Regions from separate parts of the Streptomyces sp. NPDC059909 genome, predicted to be linked through region 2. Evidence: riboswitches for the same ligand, from Rfam matches in the RefSeq annotation. Region 2 holds a riboswitch; the other holds the start of a gene.
The links. A riboswitch is a leader RNA that binds a small molecule or an ion and turns the genes downstream of it on or off. The one in region 2 is predicted to bind cyclic di-AMP.
Positions count from the first base shown of each region.

Region 1: it holds a riboswitch for cyclic di-AMP, as region 2 does, so the genes downstream of both, ACFV9O_RS21885 (C40 family peptidase) here and ACFV9O_RS13750 (transglycosylase family protein) in region 2, are expected to answer to the same signal.

Region 1 is NZ_JBHWKX010000031.1:81,235-91,194, forward strand. It holds gene ACFV9O_RS21860 (helix-turn-helix transcriptional regulator) at 1-118, opposite strand, end outside; gene ACFV9O_RS21865 (helix-turn-helix domain-containing protein) at 253-798, shown strand; gene xerC (tyrosine recombinase XerC) at 791-1,966, shown strand; gene ACFV9O_RS21875 (ATP-dependent Clp protease proteolytic subunit) at 2,141-2,776, shown strand; gene ACFV9O_RS21880 (hypothetical protein) at 2,785-3,093, shown strand; cyclic di-AMP (ydaO/yuaA leader) riboswitch at 3,458-3,613, shown strand; gene ACFV9O_RS21885 (C40 family peptidase) at 3,617-4,093, shown strand; gene ACFV9O_RS21890 (DUF6328 family protein) at 4,161-4,745, shown strand; partial or broken gene ACFV9O_RS21895 (LysE family translocator) at 4,699-4,882, opposite strand; gene ACFV9O_RS21900 (ATP-binding protein) at 5,225-5,656, opposite strand; gene ACFV9O_RS21905 (helix-turn-helix domain-containing protein) at 5,948-6,805, shown strand; gene ACFV9O_RS21910 (DUF397 domain-containing protein) at 6,819-7,052, shown strand; gene ACFV9O_RS21915 (8-amino-7-oxononanoate synthase) at 7,018-8,175, opposite strand; gene bioB (biotin synthase BioB) at 8,321-9,484, shown strand; gene ACFV9O_RS21925 (adenosylmethionine--8-amino-7-oxononanoate transaminase) at 9,477-9,960, shown strand, end outside.
Region 2 is NZ_JBHWKX010000016.1:11,320-21,279, forward strand. It holds gene ACFV9O_RS13715 (glycosyltransferase family 2 protein) at 1-118, shown strand, start outside; gene ACFV9O_RS13720 (GtrA family protein) at 115-525, shown strand; gene ACFV9O_RS13725 (DUF4230 domain-containing protein) at 538-1,185, opposite strand; gene ACFV9O_RS13730 (SurA N-terminal domain-containing protein) at 1,485-2,138, shown strand; gene ACFV9O_RS13735 (nucleoside triphosphate pyrophosphohydrolase) at 2,182-3,198, shown strand; gene ACFV9O_RS13740 (cytochrome P450) at 3,195-4,439, shown strand; gene ACFV9O_RS13745 (transglycosylase family protein) at 4,589-5,524, shown strand; cyclic di-AMP (ydaO/yuaA leader) riboswitch at 5,806-6,006, shown strand; gene ACFV9O_RS13750 (transglycosylase family protein) at 6,010-6,681, shown strand; gene eno (phosphopyruvate hydratase) at 6,993-8,279, shown strand; gene ACFV9O_RS13760 (septum formation initiator family protein) at 8,359-8,823, shown strand; gene ACFV9O_RS13765 (DUF501 domain-containing protein) at 8,867-9,394, shown strand; gene ACFV9O_RS13770 (exopolyphosphatase) at 9,503-9,960, shown strand, end outside.

The sequences.
Region 1 (9,960 bases), on a different contig from region 2:
TGCTGCTGGTCTTGATGTAGGCAGGGCCGATTCCGGACCATCGCCAATTGGCGAGCGTCTGCCGGGGCAGTCCGTACTCGTCTTCGATCTGCACGGGCGTCAGCAGTTCGTCGGACACGTGATCACGCTTCCCTCTTTCTCGGAGCATGTGTTGCACGTTAGCACCATCTGCTGTTAGATGGCACCATGACGCAGATGGTAGCGGAAAAGAGCGGGCATACAAGGGCTCCCTTGTTGCTTACGCTGCTTCCCATGACTCAGCAGCAGCGCGGCCGCCGCGCGATCGAGGTGGGCCCCACCGGCAGGACCGTCGCCAGCAACCTGGAGCGGCTCCGAAAGCGCACGGGGGTGACCACCCGCCAGCTCTCGGCAGCCCTTGAGAAGGCCGGCCGCCTCATCCCCGCTTCGGGGATTACTCGCATGGAGAAGGGCGAGCGGGTGGTAACGGCGGATGACCTGGCAGCGCTGGCCAGCGTGTTCGGCGTGTCGCCATCGTCGCTACTGCTGCCGCTCACCGACGAGCCGACGGACCCTGTCGAGGTCACCGGGGCCGGCACCATGTCCGCGGCCGACGCGTGGCGCTGGGCGCACGGTGAGCGGCCGCTCAAGCTCACCGCAGGCAAGGAGCAGACCCAGATGCTCGAGCATCAGCTGTATGGCCTGCCGCAGTGGCTGCGCCCGCTGAGCAGGGACGTCGCCACGATCCACGCCCAACTGCGCGAGGCGGGGGTCCCGATCGACAAGTGGCTGCGCGAGCAGGGACTCATCGAGCCACCCGAGGGTGGCAGTGATGGCTGATCCGATCAAGAAGGTAACGCTGCGGGACGGGTCGACCCGCTATCGGTTCGTCATCGACGTGGGCCGCGACGCGGACGGGAAGCGCAAGCAGCTGACCGTGACCCGCGATACCAAGGCGGAGGCCAAGGCTGAGCTTGCACGGCTGCAGCACGAACGGCGTACCGGGCAGCTGATCCTCCCCAGCAAGATGACCGTGGGAGGCCTGCTCGACCTGTACATGGAGCACAAGCGGATCGAGGTGGAGGAGTCCACGCTCGTCGGCTACCGCAACGCCCTGGTGCACGTGTACGAGCACCTCGGGCATATCCGGCTCCAGGAGCTCACCGAGGACCACGTAGAGGACTTCGTGTCCTGGCTGCTTGTCGGCGCACGGCGGCGCGGCGGGGAGAAGGGCACCGGGCTGCGGACGACGACCGCTGACGGCGTCCTCGGCCGCCTGCGGGCCGCGCTGCGACTGGCCGTACGCAAGCGCCTCGTGGCCCGGAACGTGGCCGAGTACGTCACGGTGCCTCGCATGGCCCGGAAGGCCGACAAGCGGGAGAACCAGCGGGCGAAGCCGTGGAACGTCAGCGAGGTGCAGCAGTTCGTCGTCGGCATCCGCGACGACCGCCTGTTCGCCCCGCTGCTGCTCGGCTTGATGGGGCTGCGGCCGGCGGAGGTCGCCGGGCTGCGGTGGGACGACATCGACTTCACCGCGGGCACGCTCGACGTGGCGAACACGCGAACGATGATCGGCAACATCCGGGTGCTGGAGAAGGACACCAAGTCCGAGGCCGGGGAGCGGACGCTCCCGCTGCCCGAGCCGGTGCGCCTGGCCCTGCTGCAGTCGCAGGTGGTGCAGGAGGCCGAGCGGGCCGCGATGGGCTCGTACTACCTGGAGTCGGGGTACGTGTTCGTCGACCTGCTCGGGCAGGCCATGAGCACGCGCCAGCTGCGGGAGCACGCCTACTCGCTGATGGCGAAGCTCGGCCTGCGGAAGGTGCGCCTGTACGACGCCCGGCACTCGTGCCTGACGTTCCTGGCGACGAACGGGGTCTCTGACACGATCCTCGCCGCGTGGGGCCGGGCACACGAACGCGAGCTTCACGAAGCGCGTGTACGTCCACCCGACGGCCGCCGATATGGGCGAGGCCGTGATCCATCTGAACGCTCTTCTGGGCGTCGGTGAGGAGGCGCGACAGACCCCAACGTGAGAAACCGTGAGATGTTCGCTCTCAGCGAGCGAGCAGAACCGCCCCTGACCTGGCAACTCTCCTCAGGCCGTAGAACATGCTCCCCATCATAACGGCCTGTACGTCCTGTACATTTTTTACAGAGATTCGCGCACGAGGAGAGGTACGCCATGCACCGACCTTCCGCCCGCTACGTTCTGCCGGAGCTCACCGAGCGCACCAGCGCAGGCCTCCGCACGCTCGACCCGTACTCGAAGCTGCTGGAGGAGCGGATCATCTTTCTCGGCACGACCGTCGACGACACCTCGGCCAACGACGTCATCGCCCAGTTCCTGTACCTCGAGTACGCCGCCCCCGACCAGGACATCAACCTCTACATCAACTCCCCCGGCGGCCCCATCAGCGCGATGACGTCGGTCTACGACACGATGCAGGTGGTGACCTGCGACGTTGCGACGACGTGCCTGGGCCAGGCCGCCTCCACCGCCGCCGTACTGCTCGCCGCCGGCACGCCCGGCAAACGGATGGCCCTGCCCGGCGCCCGGGTCTTCGTCCAGCAGCCCGCCCTCCCCGAGCCCCTCCAGGGTCAGCCGACGGATCTCGGCATCCAGGCACAGGAGTTGCTGCGGCTGCGCGACCAGATCTCCGCCATGCTGGTGCGCCACACGGGCCGGAGCGCCGAACGTATCGCCGCCGACATCGAACGCGACACTGTGTTCGACGCGGCCGGGGCGAAGGAGTACGGCCTGGTCGATCACATCGTCAAGAACCGCAAGACGTCGGCCGCTTCGCACGGGGAACGGTGAACCGGCCCGTGCTGCCTCCGGAACTGCCCCCGCTGCCCGCACTGACCCGCGCCGAGAGCGAGTTCATCGACCGCTATCTCGAAGTCGTCGACCAGCTGGGACGGATCAATCCGGCCAGGGGGGCCCACACGTACGGCGCCCTCCGCGCCGCCCAGGCCCTGGCCGCACGGGCGATCGCCCTGCGGGACGCCCTCGCGCTGATGCACGCCCGAGGCGAGAGCGAGCTGCACGCACCCACATTGGCCCGCGCCCTGCGGGTGTTGGACGGGGAGCGGAGGACCGCGCGAATCACGGTCCCGCCGGAGTCTGTGAGTTGAGCGGGGCGGCCCCGCGCCGGTACGGAACGCGCCACGGGAGGGCCAGGGACGTACGAGTGGGTGTCGCCCATCCGGAGTAGTCGCGGCTTCAACTTTTGTGCGCGACAAGTTGCGCGGCGGGATGGGCCATCTGGCTGAATGGCGCGTTCCGTTGCTGGTACAGCGCTCGTCATGCGACCACTCGTGATGGGCCGAACGGCTTGGTCCACTCGATTGGATCAGTGGTGAGGAGCCTCACATATCGTCGTTTCGACTCGGAAATCGGGCAGTTCGTGCGTCAAGATCCCTGGGACGACAAGCCCCCGCCACCGCGGCGGGGCGGTCCGGGCGGACGCCGAGTCCTGCCGCCGCACCGGATGCCTGGTCGACATGAGTGCTTCGGCAGGAGTGGAGGACCCGAGCAGTACGGTCCGGCCGCCCACCGTGGCCGGTCCTCGGGGTGAAGCCGCTGCGGCGGCCGGGCGTCTTCGCAGGTCCGAACCCGACAGGTCATCCTTCACAGGCGGCTGACGAAGGGTTGCGCATGACTGCGCAGACACATTGTCCGTCCCTGCTCTCCCGGACGGGTGCCGTCTCGGCTCTCACTCTCGCCGCCGTCGGCGGCTCCCTGCTGGTCCCTGGCGGCGCTTCGGAGGCCCACGCGGCGTCGGCCCACGCGCTGAAGGCCCTCAAGGTGGCCGCGTCCAAGAGGGGCGCGCCGTACCGGTGGGGGGCCACGGGCCCGTACCGGTTCGACTGCTCGGGACTCACGCTCTACTCGTACAAGAAGGCGGGAAAGAGGCTGCCGCGCACGGCGCAGGCCCAGTACAACCGCACCCGCCACATCTCGGCCTCCCGCCGGCAGGTCGGTGACCTGGTGTTCTTCCGCTCCGGCGGATACGTGTACCACGTCGGCATCTACGCGGGCGGCGGGAGGATCTGGCACTCCCCCAAGACCGGCTCCGTCGTGAAGCTGAGCAAGATCTGGACCAAGAGCGTCCGGTACGGACGCGTCCGCTGACCGGCCGGGGTCAGCCGGTCGGACCAGTCGGTGGCATGTTCCGCGGGGCACGGGCTACTCGTACGGTATGCCCGACGACGAGAGCCCCGGCGCCCCGCGGAACAACGACGCGGGGCGGAACGACGACGCACAGCGCAACGACCCGCATGACGCCGCCGCGCGCCGTGAGACCGAGGCGGAGCGCGCCGACCGCAACTTCATCGAGCTGCTGCAGGAGCTGCGGGTCATCCAGACGGGCGTGCAGATCCTGTTCGCCTTCCTCCTCACCCTGGCCTTCACGGCCAGGTTCCCCAGCCTCGACTCGTTCCAGCGCGGCACGTACGTGACTACACTGCTACTCGCCGTGGTGGCCGCGGCGCTCTTCACCGCGCCCGCCGCACTGCACCGCGGTCTCTTCCGCAGAGGCGCCAAGGAGGAGATCGTGCTGGTCTCGTCACGGCTGGCCGGCATCGGCATGGCGGTGCTCGCCCTGGCGCTGACCTCCGCGGTGCTGCTGGTCGTCGACGTCGTGCACGGCACGCCGGAAGGGATCGTGGCCGCTGCCGCGACGCTGCTCGTCTGCGCCGGGCTCTGGGCCGTGCTGCCCTGGGCCGTCCGGCGGAGGCTCAATGGTCGGGAGGAGCGGTCACCAGGGTCAGGCCGAGGGCGGTGAGTGCACCGCCGCTGACCCCCCTCCACGGTCCGTGCAGTACGCGGGCGGCGCAGCCACCGGCCCAGCCGGTACACGAGCAGCGCCACGAGCGGGAACCGGACCAGCGCGAGCACGATCGTGGCCGGCAGCAGGATGCGATGCAGCACGGCCGCGCCGTCCGGCACAGGTGCAGCGGGCTACGAGTCGGGCGCTGCGCGCCCTGCTCCGCACGGGATTCGCCCGCGCGACGCCGGACACCCCCTGCCGCCTGCGGGGCCCTGCCCGGGCCCGCGGGCCAGTTCCCGCACTGCGGCAAGACCCCGGACCCCTCGTGTGGCTACGCCCCCTGGCCCCCGCCGGGGCTCTGCCCCGGGCCCCGCTCCTCAATCGCCGGAGGGGCTTGATCGTTGGGACGTCGCCCCGGCCCCGCGCTTCGAGGGCCGACGGGGCTCACCCTGAGCCCGTCCGCAGGGCACAGGGGCCCACAGCGGCGGACTCCGTCATGGGAGGGTCGGCGCGGTCCAGGGCAGCGCGATCCAGACGGTCTTGCCGCCCTCCGCAGTCGGGGTCACGGAGAGCTCTCCCCCGCACTCGGTGGTGAGCCAGCGGATGATCACCATCCCGCGCCCGTTGTCCTGCTGGACGGCCGCCGGCAGCCGCTGCGGCCAGCGCGGATGGCTGTCGGTGACCCCGATGCGCAGCTGCTCGTCGCGCTCGAGCCGGACGTTCACGGTGAAGGTGGGCGACTGTCCGAAGGTGTGCTGCACGGCGTTGGTGGCGAGTTCGGAGACGATCAGCCGGACGGTGTCGGCCGTTTCCGCCTCACCGGGGAGGCCCCAGTCGGTGAGGACGCCGGTGACGTATCTCCGCGCGGCGGAGACCGAGGCGGGATCGCTCGGCAGAGTGACGGAGGCTTCCTGGTGGTCTGCCATGGCGAGCTGTCCCTTTCCCACCGGGGCCGGACGCCGGCACGTGGCGACACGTGGCGGAAGGTGCGCCGGAGCGGCCTCGGACTGCGCTTCGCGCCAGACTGCCACCGTTGATGACGCAGTTGGTGGCGATCCACCAAGATATGCATATATCTGTCGCTCAAAGCGGTGAACTCTGCGACGTGAGAACGCATTTGGGCGCACACTGGGTGGCTGCCGTTTCGGTGGCCGCTCCGCCGGACGGCTCGGCATGGTCCGGAAAAGGGGCCCGAGTACCGGAAGGAGGCGGCGGGCATGCGGCACGGTCCCGCGGTGCGTCGGCGCAAACTCGGCGAGGAGCTGCGCGGCCTGCGTCTCGGCGCGGGCCTCACCAGCCGGGAGGCCGCCGGGCTCGTGGGGTGGCACCAGTCGAAGGTGAGCCGGGTGGAGACCGGTACGAGCGGTGTGAGACCGGACGATGTGGTGCGGCTGCTCGACGCGTACGGCGTCACCGACGCCCGGCTGCGCGAACTGCTCGAGACGCTCGCGGGCTCGGCGGGTGGCGGGGGCACCGGCTGGTGGCACGCCTATCGCGGGGTGATCCCGCCCCAGTACCGGGACTTCATCAGCCTGGAGTCGCAGGCGAGCTCCGCGCGCACCCTGGAGACCTCGGTGGTGCCGGGGCTGTTTCAGACCCCGGACTACGCACGGGCGGTGACCCGTTCCGCGCTGGACGGGGCGCCGGCGGCGACCGTGGACTCACTGGTGGAGGTGCGGCTCGCCCGTCAGGAAGTGCTGCGTGCGGAGCGTCCGCTGGAGTTCAGCGCGGTCCTGGACGAGGCGGTGCTGCGGCGCCAGGTCGGCGGGCCGCGGGTGATGCGCGGGCAGCTGGCGCGGGTGCTGGAGCTGGCCCAACTCCCCCATGTACGGCTGCAGGTGTTGCCCTTCTCGACGGGCGGCTATGCGGGCCTCACCGGACCTTTCGTTATCTTCTCCTTCCCGACCACTTCTGATCTGGACGTGGTTGTTCTTGACCATCTGACGAGTAGCCTCTATCTCGAGCGGAAAGAAGACCTCGAGGCGTACGGCGCCGCGTTCCGCACCATGCAGGCGCATGCCCTCTCGTTCGAGAACTCGTTGGATCTCATCGCCGGGATCGGTGACGGCGCGTAGGGAAGGCACACACATGTCTGCTCACCACGCACGGATACGCACCCCATGGCGGCGCAGCAGCCGCAGTGTCGGCATGAACAACTGCGTCGAGACGGCCTGTTACGCGGACGGCGCGCTGGCCGTGCGCGACTCCAAGAACGTCCGGCTGCCACACCTGCGTTTCTCTCCGCAGGCGTGGACGGGCTTCGTGCGCTCCCTGGACACCGCCGGGTTCAGCGGGGCGGAGCCGTCCGCAGGATCACGCTGACGGCCGTCTCGATCTGCCGTTCCGTGAGGTCGGCGCGCGCGGTGAGCCGGATCCGCGAGATCCCGTCCGGCACCGACGGCGGCCTGAAGCAGCCGACGGCCAGCCCCTCGGCCCTGCAGTCCGCGGCCCACCGCACGGCCGACTCCGGCGACGGCGCCTGTACGGAGACGACCGCCGCGTCCGGACGGGCCGCGGTCAGCCCGGCCGCGGTCAGCCGCTCGTGGAGCGTGGTCGCGACGGCGCGGGCCCGGTCGGCGAGTCCGGGCTCACGGCGCAGCAGCCGCAGGCTCGCCAGGGCCGCTCCCGCGGCGGCCGGGGCGAGACCGGTGTCGAAGATGAACGTCCGCGCGGCGTTGACGAGGTGGTCGATGACCCGCACCGGGCCGAGGACGGCACCGCCCTGGCTGCCCAGTGACTTCGAGAGCGTCAGCGTGGCGACGACGCCCGTGGCCCCCGCGAGCCCGGCGGCGTGCAAAGCTCCCCTGCCCCCGTCGCCGAGCACCCCGAAGCCGTGCGCGTCGTCGACGACCAGGGCGGCCCCGTACGCACGGCAGGCCTCGGCGAGACCGGTCAGCGGGGCGGCGTCGCCGTCCACCGAGAAGACCGAGTCGGAGACGACGAGAGCCCGCCGCCCGGGGTGTGCGTCGAGCGTCTTGCGCACGGCCTCGGGGTCGGCGTGCGGCACCACCGCGGTCTCGGCCCGCGCGAGCCGGCAGCCGTCGACGATCGAGGCGTGGTTGCCCGCGTCCGAGACGATCAGGGAGCCGTGCGCACTGAGCGCGGTGAGCGCGGCGAGGTTCGCGGCGTACCCGGAGGAGAACACCAGGGCGGCCTCGAAGCCGCAGAACCCGGCCAGTTCACGCTCCAGTTCCGCGTGCAGCTCGGTGCTGCCGGTGACCAGCCGGGAACCGGTGGCCCCGGCGCCCCAGCGCCGGGCCGCGCCGGCCGCCGCCTCGGTGATCTCCGGGCGGTGGGTGAGGCCGAGGTAGTCGTTGCTCGCGAGATCGAGCACGGTGGCGTCGGCGGGGCGCGGCCGGAGTGTCCGTACGAGACCGGCGTCCGCCCTGAGGCGTGCCGCGTCGGCGGTCCACTCGAACGGATCCTGGGGCGGGGACTGAGACATGACGGTCCGGTCCTTTTGTAGGCAGCGAACAGACCCTAGCCCGGGACAGCAAAGGTCAGAGTGTGGCCATGCACACACCTCATTCCGCGCGTGTTGTCGAGTTCCTCCTTGGCCCGAGGGTGTCCGGTAGGCAAGGATCTGCGCCATGGACCTCCTGAACACGCTGGTGGACAAGGGCCTGCGGCGCGAGCTGCCGACCCGCGAAGAAGCACTCGCCGTCCTGGCGACCTCCGACGACGATCTGCTCGAAGTGGTGGCCGCGGCCGGAAAGGTACGCCGTCAGTGGTTCGGACGGCGGGTGAAGCTGAACTATCTGGTCAATCTGAAGTCCGGACTGTGCCCGGAGGACTGCTCCTACTGTTCCCAGCGGCTGGGCTCCAAGGCGGAGATCCTCAAGTACACCTGGCTGAAGCCGGACGAGGCGTCGAAGGCGGCGGCCGCGGGGGTCGCGGGCGGCGCGAAGCGCGTCTGCCTCGTCGCGAGCGGGCGTGGACCGACGGACCGGGACGTCGACCGGGTGTCGCAGACCATCGAGGCGATCAAGGATCAGAACGAGGGTGTCGAGGTGTGCGCCTGCCTCGGTCTGCTCTCCGACGGACAGGCGGAGCGGCTGCGGGCCGCCGGCGCCGACGCGTACAACCACAACCTCAACACGTCCGAGGGGACGTACGGGGACATCACGACCACGCACACGTACGCCGACCGGGTGGACACCGTCCAGAAGGCGCACGCCGCCGGCCTGTCGGCGTGCTCGGGTCTGATCGCGGGCATGGGCGAGAGCGACGAGGACCTCGTCGACGTGGTCTTCGCGCTGCGCGAACTGGACCCCGACTCGGTGCCGGTGAACTTCCTGATCCCGTTCGAGGGCACGCCGCTCGCCAAGGAGTGGAACCTCACGCCGCAGCGGGCGCTGCGGATCCTCGCCATGGTGCGGTTCGTCTGCCCGGACGTGGAGGTACGGCTGGCGGGCGGCCGCGAGGTGCATCTGCGCACGCTCCAGCCGCTGGCACTGCACCTCGCCAACTCGATCTTCCTCGGCGACTATCTGACCAGTGAGGGCCAGGCAGGCAAGACGGACCTCGAGATGATCGCGGACGCGGGCTTCGAGGTCGAGGGCGCGGACACGACGACGCTGCCGGAGCACCGCGTGGACGCGGCCGCCGCGGGCGGCTGCGGTTCGCACGGGGGCGGCGGCTGCGAGCCGTGCGGAGACACCGCGCCGGAGACCGCGACCTCCTCCGGGGCGCGCCCCGACCTGGTGGCGGTACGCCGCCGCGGCGCCGGGACGGACCTCGCGCCCAATGCGTAGCTCCACCGCGCGCGAGCTCGTGGCCCTGGACCGGGCCCACGTCTGGCACCCGTACGGCCCGATGCCCGGCCGTACGGGCCCGCTGGTCGTGGAGTCCGCGTCCGGGGTACGGCTCCGGCTCGCCGAACCGGCCCACGGGCAGAGTGAGTTGGTCGACGGCATGTCGTCGTGGTGGTCCGCTGTCCACGGCTACAACCACCCCGTGCTCAACGAGGCGGCGCGCGGACAGCTGGACCGTATGAGCCATGTGATGTTCGGCGGCCTCACCCACGAGCCCGCCGTCCGGCTCGCCACGCGGCTGGTCGAGATCACCCCCGAGCCGCTGCAGCACGTCTTCCTCTGCGACTCGGGCTCGGTGTCCGTCGAGGTCGCGGTGAAGATGTGCCTGCAGTACTGGCGCTCGGTGGGCCGTCCGGCCAAGCAGCGGCTGCTGACCTGGCGCGGCGGCTACCACGGGGACACCTGGCAGCCGATGT
Region 2 (9,960 bases):
CTACGAGGTGAAGCGCCGCCCGCACTACCTGGTGGCGGCGACCAACGCCGGTGTGCCACGACAGCAGCGCGGCAGGGCCGAGCGAGAAGAAGAGCAGGGGAAGCTCGTACGGCGATGACGGTCCAGTGGCAGATGTTCCGCTTCGCCCTGGTCGGCGTCGTCAACACGGGTACGTACTACGGCTGTTATCTGGTCCTGCTGACCTGGCTGCCGTACATCGCCGCGCACGTCCTCGCGTTCGGGCTCAGCATGACGGGCTCGTTCTTCCTGAACTCGCACTTCACCTACCGCACGCGTCCGACGTGGCGGAAGTTCCTGCTCTTCCCGCTCACCAACGCGGCCAACTTCGTGATCACCACCGGTGGCGTCTATCTGCTGGTCGACGTGGGGGGCCTCAGCGACCGATGGTCCCCGCTCGTGGCGGCCGCCGCGGCGATCCCGATCACGTTCGTGGTCTCCCGCACGATCATGCTCCGGCCCGAGCCGGTCCGCGCGCCGGGCCCGGAGCGCTCGCCGGTCGGCTGACCCGCGCACGTCTCATGGGCCGTACACGACCCGGACCTCGGTGAACCCGAGCGAATGCAGGAGCCCCTCCAGCATCCTCGTCGTGTTCTGTTCGGCCTGCGCCGTCAGCCGGCTGTCCTTCGCCGCGGTCGCGATGTGCCGCACCGCCAGCTGCTGGACCGCCTGTTCGTTGTTGGGGTTGTCGGAGAAGAGGTCACCGAGCCGGTCCAGCAGGCCGCGCTGCTTCGAGACGGCATAGGAGCGGTCGGGGTCGAGGGCGGGCTTGCCGAGGACGGCGTGCGGAAGCCTGATCGTCGCGGCGGTGCGCTCCTTGTTCACGGTGACGTCCTTCCCGTCGAGCATCCCCATGTCGACGTACGCGTCCACGGTGCCGGCGCCCACATACAGCACCCTGGTGCCCCGCACCGCGTCCGGCAGGTACGCGGTGTCCTTCTCCAGATCCACGACGACCTGGAAGTGGCCCGTGGCCGCCTCGTACCGGCTGATGTCCTGGATGGATCCGAGCAGCGCGGGTCCCGAACGGTCGCGTGTCTCCTCGCCGAACAGGCCGCCGAGCCCGGGCAGCACGCTCAACTGCAAGCCCATCAGCACCAGCGCGGCAGCGAGGACGACGCCGACCCCTGCCTTGACCCACCAGGACACAGCTTTCCGAGCGCTCATCGCGGTCCCTCCCTGCCCTACGGATGCCCGCGCCTGCGACGATCAGGCGCGTCGGGCCGGCCCGCATCGACGGGTCGCGGCGGACCGCCAGGTCCCGACCGTGCCGCACACCCCCACGCCCTCCCGGATCGTTGTCCGAATCGGTGCACCGAAGTAGTGGCCCACGCCACTCCGACTGCCTACCATCGATCACCGCAAGGTCTTTGTGATCCCGCCCGTCACCCGACCACCACCCCTCAACGAGGCGCTGCGCGCCGCACCCACTGTTCGCACAAACCACCGCACGCCGGGAGGCCCCTTTGCACCGCCGCCGTCGCACCGCGCTCGCCCTGTCCGCCGCGCTCGTCGCAGCGGCCCCCCTGCTGGCCGCCTGCGGGAGCGAGGCGCGCCCCGGGGCCGCGGCCGTGGTCGGCGGGGAACGGATCGAGGTGGCCGCGCTCCAGTCGCAGGTGAAGGACGTACGGGCGGCGCAGGAGGAATCCCCGGAGGCCGCGCAGCTGATCAAGAACACCGGACGGCTGGGCCAGATCAAGCTGGGCAACATGATCTTCGACCGGGTTCTCGAGCACGCCGCGGACGAGGCCGGCGTCACCGTCTCGCGCAAGGAGCTCCAGGAAACGCGGGCCCAGGTCGCGCAGCAGCGAGGGGGCGAGAAGCGGTTCGAAGCGGAGGCGCTCGAGCAGGCCGGGCTCGCGCCCGGACAGATCGACGGGGCCATCCGTAGAGAGATCCTCATGAACAAGCTGGCCCAGGCGCTCGGCGCCGACCTCGGCACCCCGCAGGGCCAGCAGAAGGTCGGCGCCACGCTCACTGCCGCGTCGAAGGCCCTCGACATCGATGTGAACCCGCGCTACGGCGCCTGGGACGACACGAAGATCCAGCTGGGTGAGTACAAGGCCCCCTGGATCACCCAGGTCACCAAGGAGCCGCAGGCCGTCCAGGCCGGGGCCTGACCGCCCGCACGGAGACGTAGGCACCGAGACGTAAGGTCGAGGGGTGAACGCTGAGACCCCCGTCGAGCCCGGCCGTATTGTCCTGCTCACCGCCAGCCACCGCGTGGCACCCGGACTGCTGTCCTGGCCCGCGTGGCAGACGCTGCACGCCGCCGACCGGGTGCTGTGCGCGGACGGCGGCCACCCGCAGCTCCCGTACCTGAGGGAGGCGGGGGTCGCCGTGGAGATCGCCGCGCCGACCGCCCAGGAGCTCGTCGACGCCACCGCAGGCGGCAGGACCGTCGTCGTCCTCCCGGGCGGCGAGGGCGACCAGGCCCTCACCGACGGCCTCGCCCGCATGGCGGGCTCCGGCCGCATCCAGATGCCCGACCTGGAGCTGCTCCCCGGCTCGTACGACCTGCCCGGCGCCCGTCTCCTCGACCTCGTCCAGGTCATGGACCGGATCCGCCGCGAGTGCCCCTGGTCCTCGCAGCAGACCCACAAGGGTCTCGCCAAGTACGGCATCGAGGAGGCGTACGAACTCGTCGAGGCCATCGAGGACGGCGACCGCGACGAGCTGCGCGAGGAGCTCGGCGACGTCCTGCTCCAGGTCGTCTTCCACGCGCGCATCGCGCAGGAAGGCCGCGAGGAGGACGGCGCAGAGCCGTTCTCCATCGACGACGTCGCGGCCACCATCGTGGACAAGCTCATCCACCGCCACCCGCACGTCTTCGGAGACGCGCACGCCGAGACCCCCGAGGACGTCAAGGAGCACTGGCTCCGCACGAAGGCCATCGAGAAGCAGCGCGACTCCGTGACCGACGGAATCCCGCTCGGCCAGCCCGGCCTCGCCCTGGCCGCGAAGCTGGCGAGCCGTGTCCGGACGGCCGGGCTCGACGTCGAGCTGCCGACCGGGGACGGCGACCGCCGCGACTGCGGCATCGGGTACGAGTTGCTCGCCATGGCCGTACGGGCCGAGGCCGAGGGTCACGACCCGGAGGCCGCCCTCCGCGCCGCGGCCCGTGCGTACCGCGACGCGATCCGGGCCGTCGAGGAGGACCGGGCTAACGTCGAGGGGTGAACGACGCCGCACCCGCCCCCGAACTCTTCACCTGGGAGTTCGCCACCGACCCGTACCCCGCCTATGCCTGGCTGCGCGAGCACGCGCCCGTGCACAGGACCCGGCTGCCCAGCGGGGTCGAGGCCTGGCTGGTGACCCGGTACGGCGATGCGCGGCAGGCGCTCGCGGACCAGCGGCTCAGCAAGAATCCCGCGCATCACGACGAGCCGGCGCACGCGAAGGGGAAGACGGGGATCCCGGGCGAGCGCAAGGCGGAGCTGATGACGCATCTGCTGAACATCGACCCGCCCGACCACACCCGGCTGCGCCGGCTGGTGTCGAAGGCGTTCACCCCGCGCCGGGTCGCCGAGTTCGCGCCGCGCGTGCAGGAGCTGACCGACCGGCTGATCGACAACTTCGCGGAGAACGGACAGGCCGATCTCATCCATGAGTTCGCCTTCCCGCTCCCCATCTATGCGATCTGCGACATGCTCGGCGTCCCGCTCGAGGACCAGGACGACTTCCGGGACTGGGCGGGGATGATGATCCGTCACGGCGGCGGTCCCCGAGGCGGGGTCGCACGCTCGGTGAAGAAGATGCGCGGCTATCTGGCCGAGCTGATCCACCGCAAGCGGGAGGAGCCGGGGGACGACCTCATCTCCGGGCTCATCAAGGCCTCCGACCACGGCGAGCACCTCACCGAGAACGAGGCCGCCGCCATGGCCTTCATCCTTCTCTTCGCCGGCTTCGAGACCACCGTCAATCTCATCGGCAACGGTGTGTACGCGCTGCTGCGGCATCCGGAGCAGCGCGCACGCCTCCAGGCGTCCCTCGCCGCGGGCGACACCGCGCTCCTCGAGACCGGCGTCGAGGAGCTCCTCCGCTTCGACGGTCCCGTGGAGCTGGCGACGTGGCGGTTCGCCACCGAACCGCTCACCCTGGGCGGGCAGGACATCGCCGTCGGCGACCCCGTCCTCGTCGTCCTCGCGGCGGCCGACCGCGACCCGGACCGGTTCCCCGAGCCGGACGTCCTCGACCTCGCCCGCCGGGACAACCAGCACCTCGGGTACGGGCACGGCATCCACTACTGCCTCGGCGCGCCGCTCGCGCGCCTGGAGGGACAGACCGCGCTCGCCACGCTGCTGACCCGTCTGCCCGACTTGCAACTTGCGGTGGATCCGTCCGAATTGCGGTGGCGTGGGGGGCTCATCATGCGTGGATTGCGCACTCTGCCCGTTCAGTTCCCTTCCGAAATCAGCTGACGGTTCATCAAGTCTGTGACTTTCACGTGATCTCCGCTGCATCGACTTGTGACTGACGTTCGAATGCCGCTACGTTCACGGTCAACTCGGGACTCCTCGGTCCCCTGGGGACTCACAGGTCCCCTGCAGTCACACGGAAGGTCAACCGCATGCTCTCCGGGAACGGTCGCCACCGCCGCCCCCGCCAGGCTCCCGCCCTCGTCGTCGCAGCAGGCGTGACCGGCTCGGCCATCGCCATCCCGCTGCTCGGCGCGGGTTCCGCTTCCGCCGCGGACGCCGCCACCTGGGACCGCGTCGCCGACTGCGAGAGCGGCGGCATGTGGAGTGCCGACCTCGGCAACGGCTACTACGGCGGACTGCAGCTCTCCCAGGACGCCTGGGAGGAGTTCGGCGGTACGGCGTACGCGCCGCGCGCCGACCTCGCCAGCCGCTCGCAGCAGATCGCGGTCGCCGAGAAGGTCCTCGCCGCGCAGGGTCCGACGGCGTGGCCGAGCTGCGCCGTGATCACCGGCCTCGCGACCGGTGGGTCCAAGGCCAAGGTCGACCCGGGCGTGACGCCCGGCACCGCCAAGAGCGACACGGCCGGCTCGCAGGACGACGAGGTGGATCCGCCGTCGTTCGGCGACGGGGCCGACGCCGTGACGTCTCCTTCGGCCTCGCCCGCGCCCGGGCAGTCGAAGGGGTCCGGGCAGGGCGCGGGCGAGCCGTCCGCCACTCCCGAGTCGACCGCCCCCACCCAGGATGTGACCAGCGGCACCGGTGCCGACGCCGAAGGCGGCTCCGGGAAGCACCGCGGCACCCCCGCCACCAATGAGGAAGAGGCGGGCAATTCGGGCAATGACCGTGATTCTGGTCGTCATGCCTCACGAGATGACGCATCGGCACGAGGCGGCGCCACGGCGGCAGATGAGTACACCGTCCGCCCCGGCGACAACCTGTGGGCGATAGCGGATGCGAACGAGCTGCCCGGCGGCTGGCCCGCGCTGTACGAGGCGAACCAGGAGACCGTCGGCTCCGACCCCGACCTCATCCTTCCTGGCCAGAGCCTCGATCTGGGCCTGGAGAAGGGGAAGTTGGAGAAGTAGTCCGGGCTGGCGCCAGCTGTATTTCGAGCACTTATGTCCCCTTCCGCGCAAGTGAGACATGGGTCTCTTCCGGTCAACTGGCGTGTTGCGCCTGTCAAGTCCGGTCATCCCGCCTCTCACCTGCGAAAACGGACATCTGTCCGAGGTGGTTACGGGCGATTTCTCCCCGATGTTCGTCTTTGAACATCGGGGAGAAGTGCGTTTACGGTCTGAACCGCTCGCCACCGCGGGCCCCCTCGACCGTCACGCCGAATCCTGCCGTCGGTCGAAGGGAACAGTCGACGCGTCAAGCGCCGTAGGCAGGAGCGGGGGACCCAAGGTAAGTGCCGCGTCCGCCCGATGAGGGACGGTCACGGCTTGGGGTGAAGCCGCGCGCAGGATCGCGCGGCCGGGCAACTCGTCCTCTGGTTCCTGGCGGAACCGGGGACACCCCATCGGCCCGAACCCGACAGCTCACCTCGCAGGCGTCGGTGAGGGGAATCTCCATGCTGCACTCCGGCAAGGTCAAGCACCGTCGCCCGACCGTTCTCCAGCGGTCCGCCCGTATCGTCACGCTCGCCGGTGTCGCTGGTGCCGCGATAGCCGCGCCGCTCGTGGTCGCCGGCACGGCGTCCGCCGCCACCGCCTCCGAGTGGGACACGGTCGCCCAGTGCGAGTCCGGCGGCAACTGGTCCATCAACACGGGCAACGGCTTCTACGGCGGCCTGCAGTTCTCGGCCTCCACCTGGGCCGCGTACGGCGGCACGGCGTATGCCGCCACCGCCGACCGGGCCACGAAGGCCCAGCAGATCACGATCGCCGAGAAGGTCCTGGCCGGCCAGGGCAAGGGCGCGTGGCCGCACTGCGGCGTGGGCCTGTCCAATGCCGCGTACACCGGTGGCGCCGCCGAGGCCGCCCCGAAGCCCGCCGCCCCCAAGGCCGAGACCCCCGCCCCGGCGCCGAAGCGTGCCGAGGCCCCGACCACCCGCTCCGCGCGCCCGGCCGCCCCGGTCAAGAAGGGCGACGGCGAGTACACGGTCAAGGCCGGTGACACCCTCGGCAAGATCGCCGAGGCCGAGAAGGTCAAGGGCGGCTGGAAGAAGCTGTTCGACCTGAACAAGGACGTCATCGACGACGCGGACGTCATCCACCCCGGCCAGAAGCTCCACCTGAGCTGACGGCCCGACTCCGGGAACGGTCCCGGGACCGGGGCTCCCCGACCCGGCCCCCAGGACTCCCGTAGTCGCTCCCCACGGGCTCCCGTGACCCGGTGGACCCGGCGGACCACCGGACGCACGCACCCCCGTCCCCCGAGCCCCCCGGTCCGGCGCGCCTTCCCCCGTACGCGCCGGGCCGGGGTTTCTGTCTGCTTCGTGCCCTTTTTCGTCCCACGGGGCGGGCACCGGCCGACCGATGCCCCTGGGCCGGATAGGCTCATGTCGCAAGGCCAAAGCGACCCTGCACAACCAGCGTCACATCCCAGAAGGAGATGCTCGTGCCGTCCATCGACGTCGTCGTAGCCCGGGAAATCCTGGACTCCCGAGGCAACCCCACGGTCGAGGTCGAGGTCGGCCTCGACGACGGCAGCACCGGCCGTGCTGCCGTGCCCTCCGGCGCCTCCACCGGTGCGTTCGAGGCCATTGAACTCCGTGACGGAGACCAGAACCGCTACATGGGCAAGGGCGTGGAGAAGGCCGTCCTCGCCGTCATCGAGCAGATCGGCCCCGAGCTCGTCGGCTACGACGCCACCGAGCAGCGCCTGATCGACCAGGCGATGTTCGACCTGGACGCCACCGACAACAAGGGGTCCCTCGGCGCCAACGCGATCCTCGGCGTCTCCCTGGCCGTCGCCCACGCCGCGTCCGAGGCCTCGGACCTGCCCCTCTTCCGCTACCTGGGCGGCCCGAACGCGCACCTCCTGCCGGTGCCGATGATGAACATCCTGAACGGCGGCTCGCACGCCGACTCCAACGTGGACATCCAGGAGTTCATGATCGCCCCGATCGGCGCGGAGTCCTTCTCCGAGGCGCTGCGCTGGGGCACCGAGGTCTACCACACCCTCAAGAAGGTCCTGAAGGAGCGCGGACTCTCCACGGGTCTCGGCGACGAGGGCGGCTTCGCCCCGAACCTGAACTCCAACCGCGATGCCCTCGACCTCATCCTCGAGGCCATCAAGCAGGCCGGCTACGCGCCCGGCAAGGACATCGCCCTCGCGCTCGACGTCGCCGCCTCCGAGTTCTACAAGGACGGCACGTACCTCTTCGAGGGCAAGGAGCGCTCGGCCGCCGAGATGACCGAGTACTACGAGGAGCTCGTCGCCGCGTATCCGCTCGTCTCCATCGAGGACCCGCTGTTCGAGGACGACTGGGCCGGCTGGAAGGTCATCACCGACAAGCTCGGCGCCAAGGTGCAGCTGGTCGGCGACGACCTGTTCGTCACCAACCCGGAGCGCCTCGCCCGCGGCATCGAGGACGGCGCCGCGAACGCGCTGCTGGTCAAGGTCAACCAGATCGGTTCGCTGACCGAGACCCTGGACGCCGTCGAGCTGGCCCAGCGCAACGGCTTCAAGTGCATGATGTCCCACCGCTCCGGCGAGACCGAGGACGTCACCATCGCCGACCTGGCCGTCGCCACCAACTGCGGCCAGATCAAGACCGGTGCCCCGGCCCGCTCCGAGCGCGTCGCCAAGTACAACCAGCTGCTGCGCATCGAGGAGATCCTCGACGACGCCGCGGTGTACGCGGGCCGCTCGGCGTTCCCGCGGTTCAAGGGCTGACACCCCCGCTTACGTACGTCCCCGCACGCGGTCCCGTACCGTGTGCGGGGACGTACGTACGTAAAGGGGAGGCGCGCACATGGCCCGGGACCGGTTCTCCACCGCGACCCGACTGCGGCTGCTCGGAGAGCAGACCGCCGCCCGCGTCTACCGCTCGCAGAACCGCCGTCAGGCCCGCCGCTCCCGGCTCACCGGCCGGGCCGCCTTCCTCGCCCTGGTGGTCTGCTCGCTGATCGTCGCGCTCGCGTACCCGATGCGGCAGTACGTGTCGCAGCGGAACGACATCGCCGAGCAGGAGCGGCTCGCCGACGCGGCCCGCGAACGCGTGGAGCGGCTGCGCGACGAGAAGGCGCGGCTCCAGGACGACGCGTACATCAAGCGCCTGGCGCGCGAGCATCTGCACATGGTCCTGCCGGGCGAGACGGCCTACACCGTGATCGACCCGAGGGCCGGCGAGCAGCCACGCTCCGAGGAGGACGGCGCCGGCCGGCCCTGGTACTCGAACGTGTGGGACGGCGTCGACCACGCCGACGCGCGCCGCTAGCGAAGTCACGAAAACGAACGAAGAGACGTACGGACACATATATATGGACACGCCCCCTCCCTCGACCGAGCACACCCCGCCCACCGAGGCGGACATCGCCGCGTTCCAGGAGCAGCTCGGCCGCCCGCCGCGTGGCCTGCGAGCGATCGCCCACCGCTGCCCCTGCGGCAATCCGGACGTGGTCGAGACGGCCCCGCGGCTGGAGGACGGCACGCCGTTCCCGACGCTGTACTACCTGACCTGCCCGCGGGCTGCGTCCGCGATCGGCACGCTGGAGGCGAACGGCGTCATGAAGGAGATGACCGAGCGCCTGCAGACCGACCCCGAGCTGGCGGCGGCGTACCGGGCGGCGCACGAGGACTACATCGCGCGGCGCGACGCGATCGAGGAGCTGAAGGGCTTCCCGAGCGCGGGCGGCATGCCGGACCGTGTGAAGTGCCTGCACGTCCTGGTCGGCCACTCCCTGGCCGCGGGGCCGGGGGTGAACCCTCTCGGCGACGAGGCGATCGCGATGCTGCCGGAGTGGTGGGCGAAGGGGCCGTGCGTCAGCCCCTCCCTCGACGAAGCCTGAAGTTTCCCGTCCCTCGCCGTGCCGGGCACGCTTCCAGCTCCCGTCCGGCGTTCGAGGACGGCACCCGGGCCGCCCGGACGGTACCGGTCACCACACCAAGGAGCCACCATGACCCGCGTCGCCGCCGTCGACTGCGGCACCAACTCCATCCGCCTGCTCGTCGCCGACACCGACCCCGCCACCGGCGAGCTGACCGAGCTCGACCGCCGGATGACCATCGTCCGCCTTGGCCAGGGCGTCGACCGCACCGGCCGCCTCGCCCCCGAGGCGCTGGAGCGGACCTTCGCCGCCTGCCGCGAGTACGCCGAGGCCATCAAGGCGCACGGCGCCGAGAGGATCCGCTTCGTCGCCACCTCCGCGTCCCGCGACGCCGAGAACCGCGACGACTTCGCGCGCGGCGTCCTCGACATCCTGGGCGTGGAGCCGGAGGTGATCAGCGGGGACCAGGAGGCCGAGTTCTCCTTCAGCGGCGCCACCAAGGAGCTGCCCGGCCACGAGGAGCGCCTCGTCGTGGACATCGGCGGCGGCTCGACCGAGTTCGTCGTCGGTCACGAACACGTCGAGGC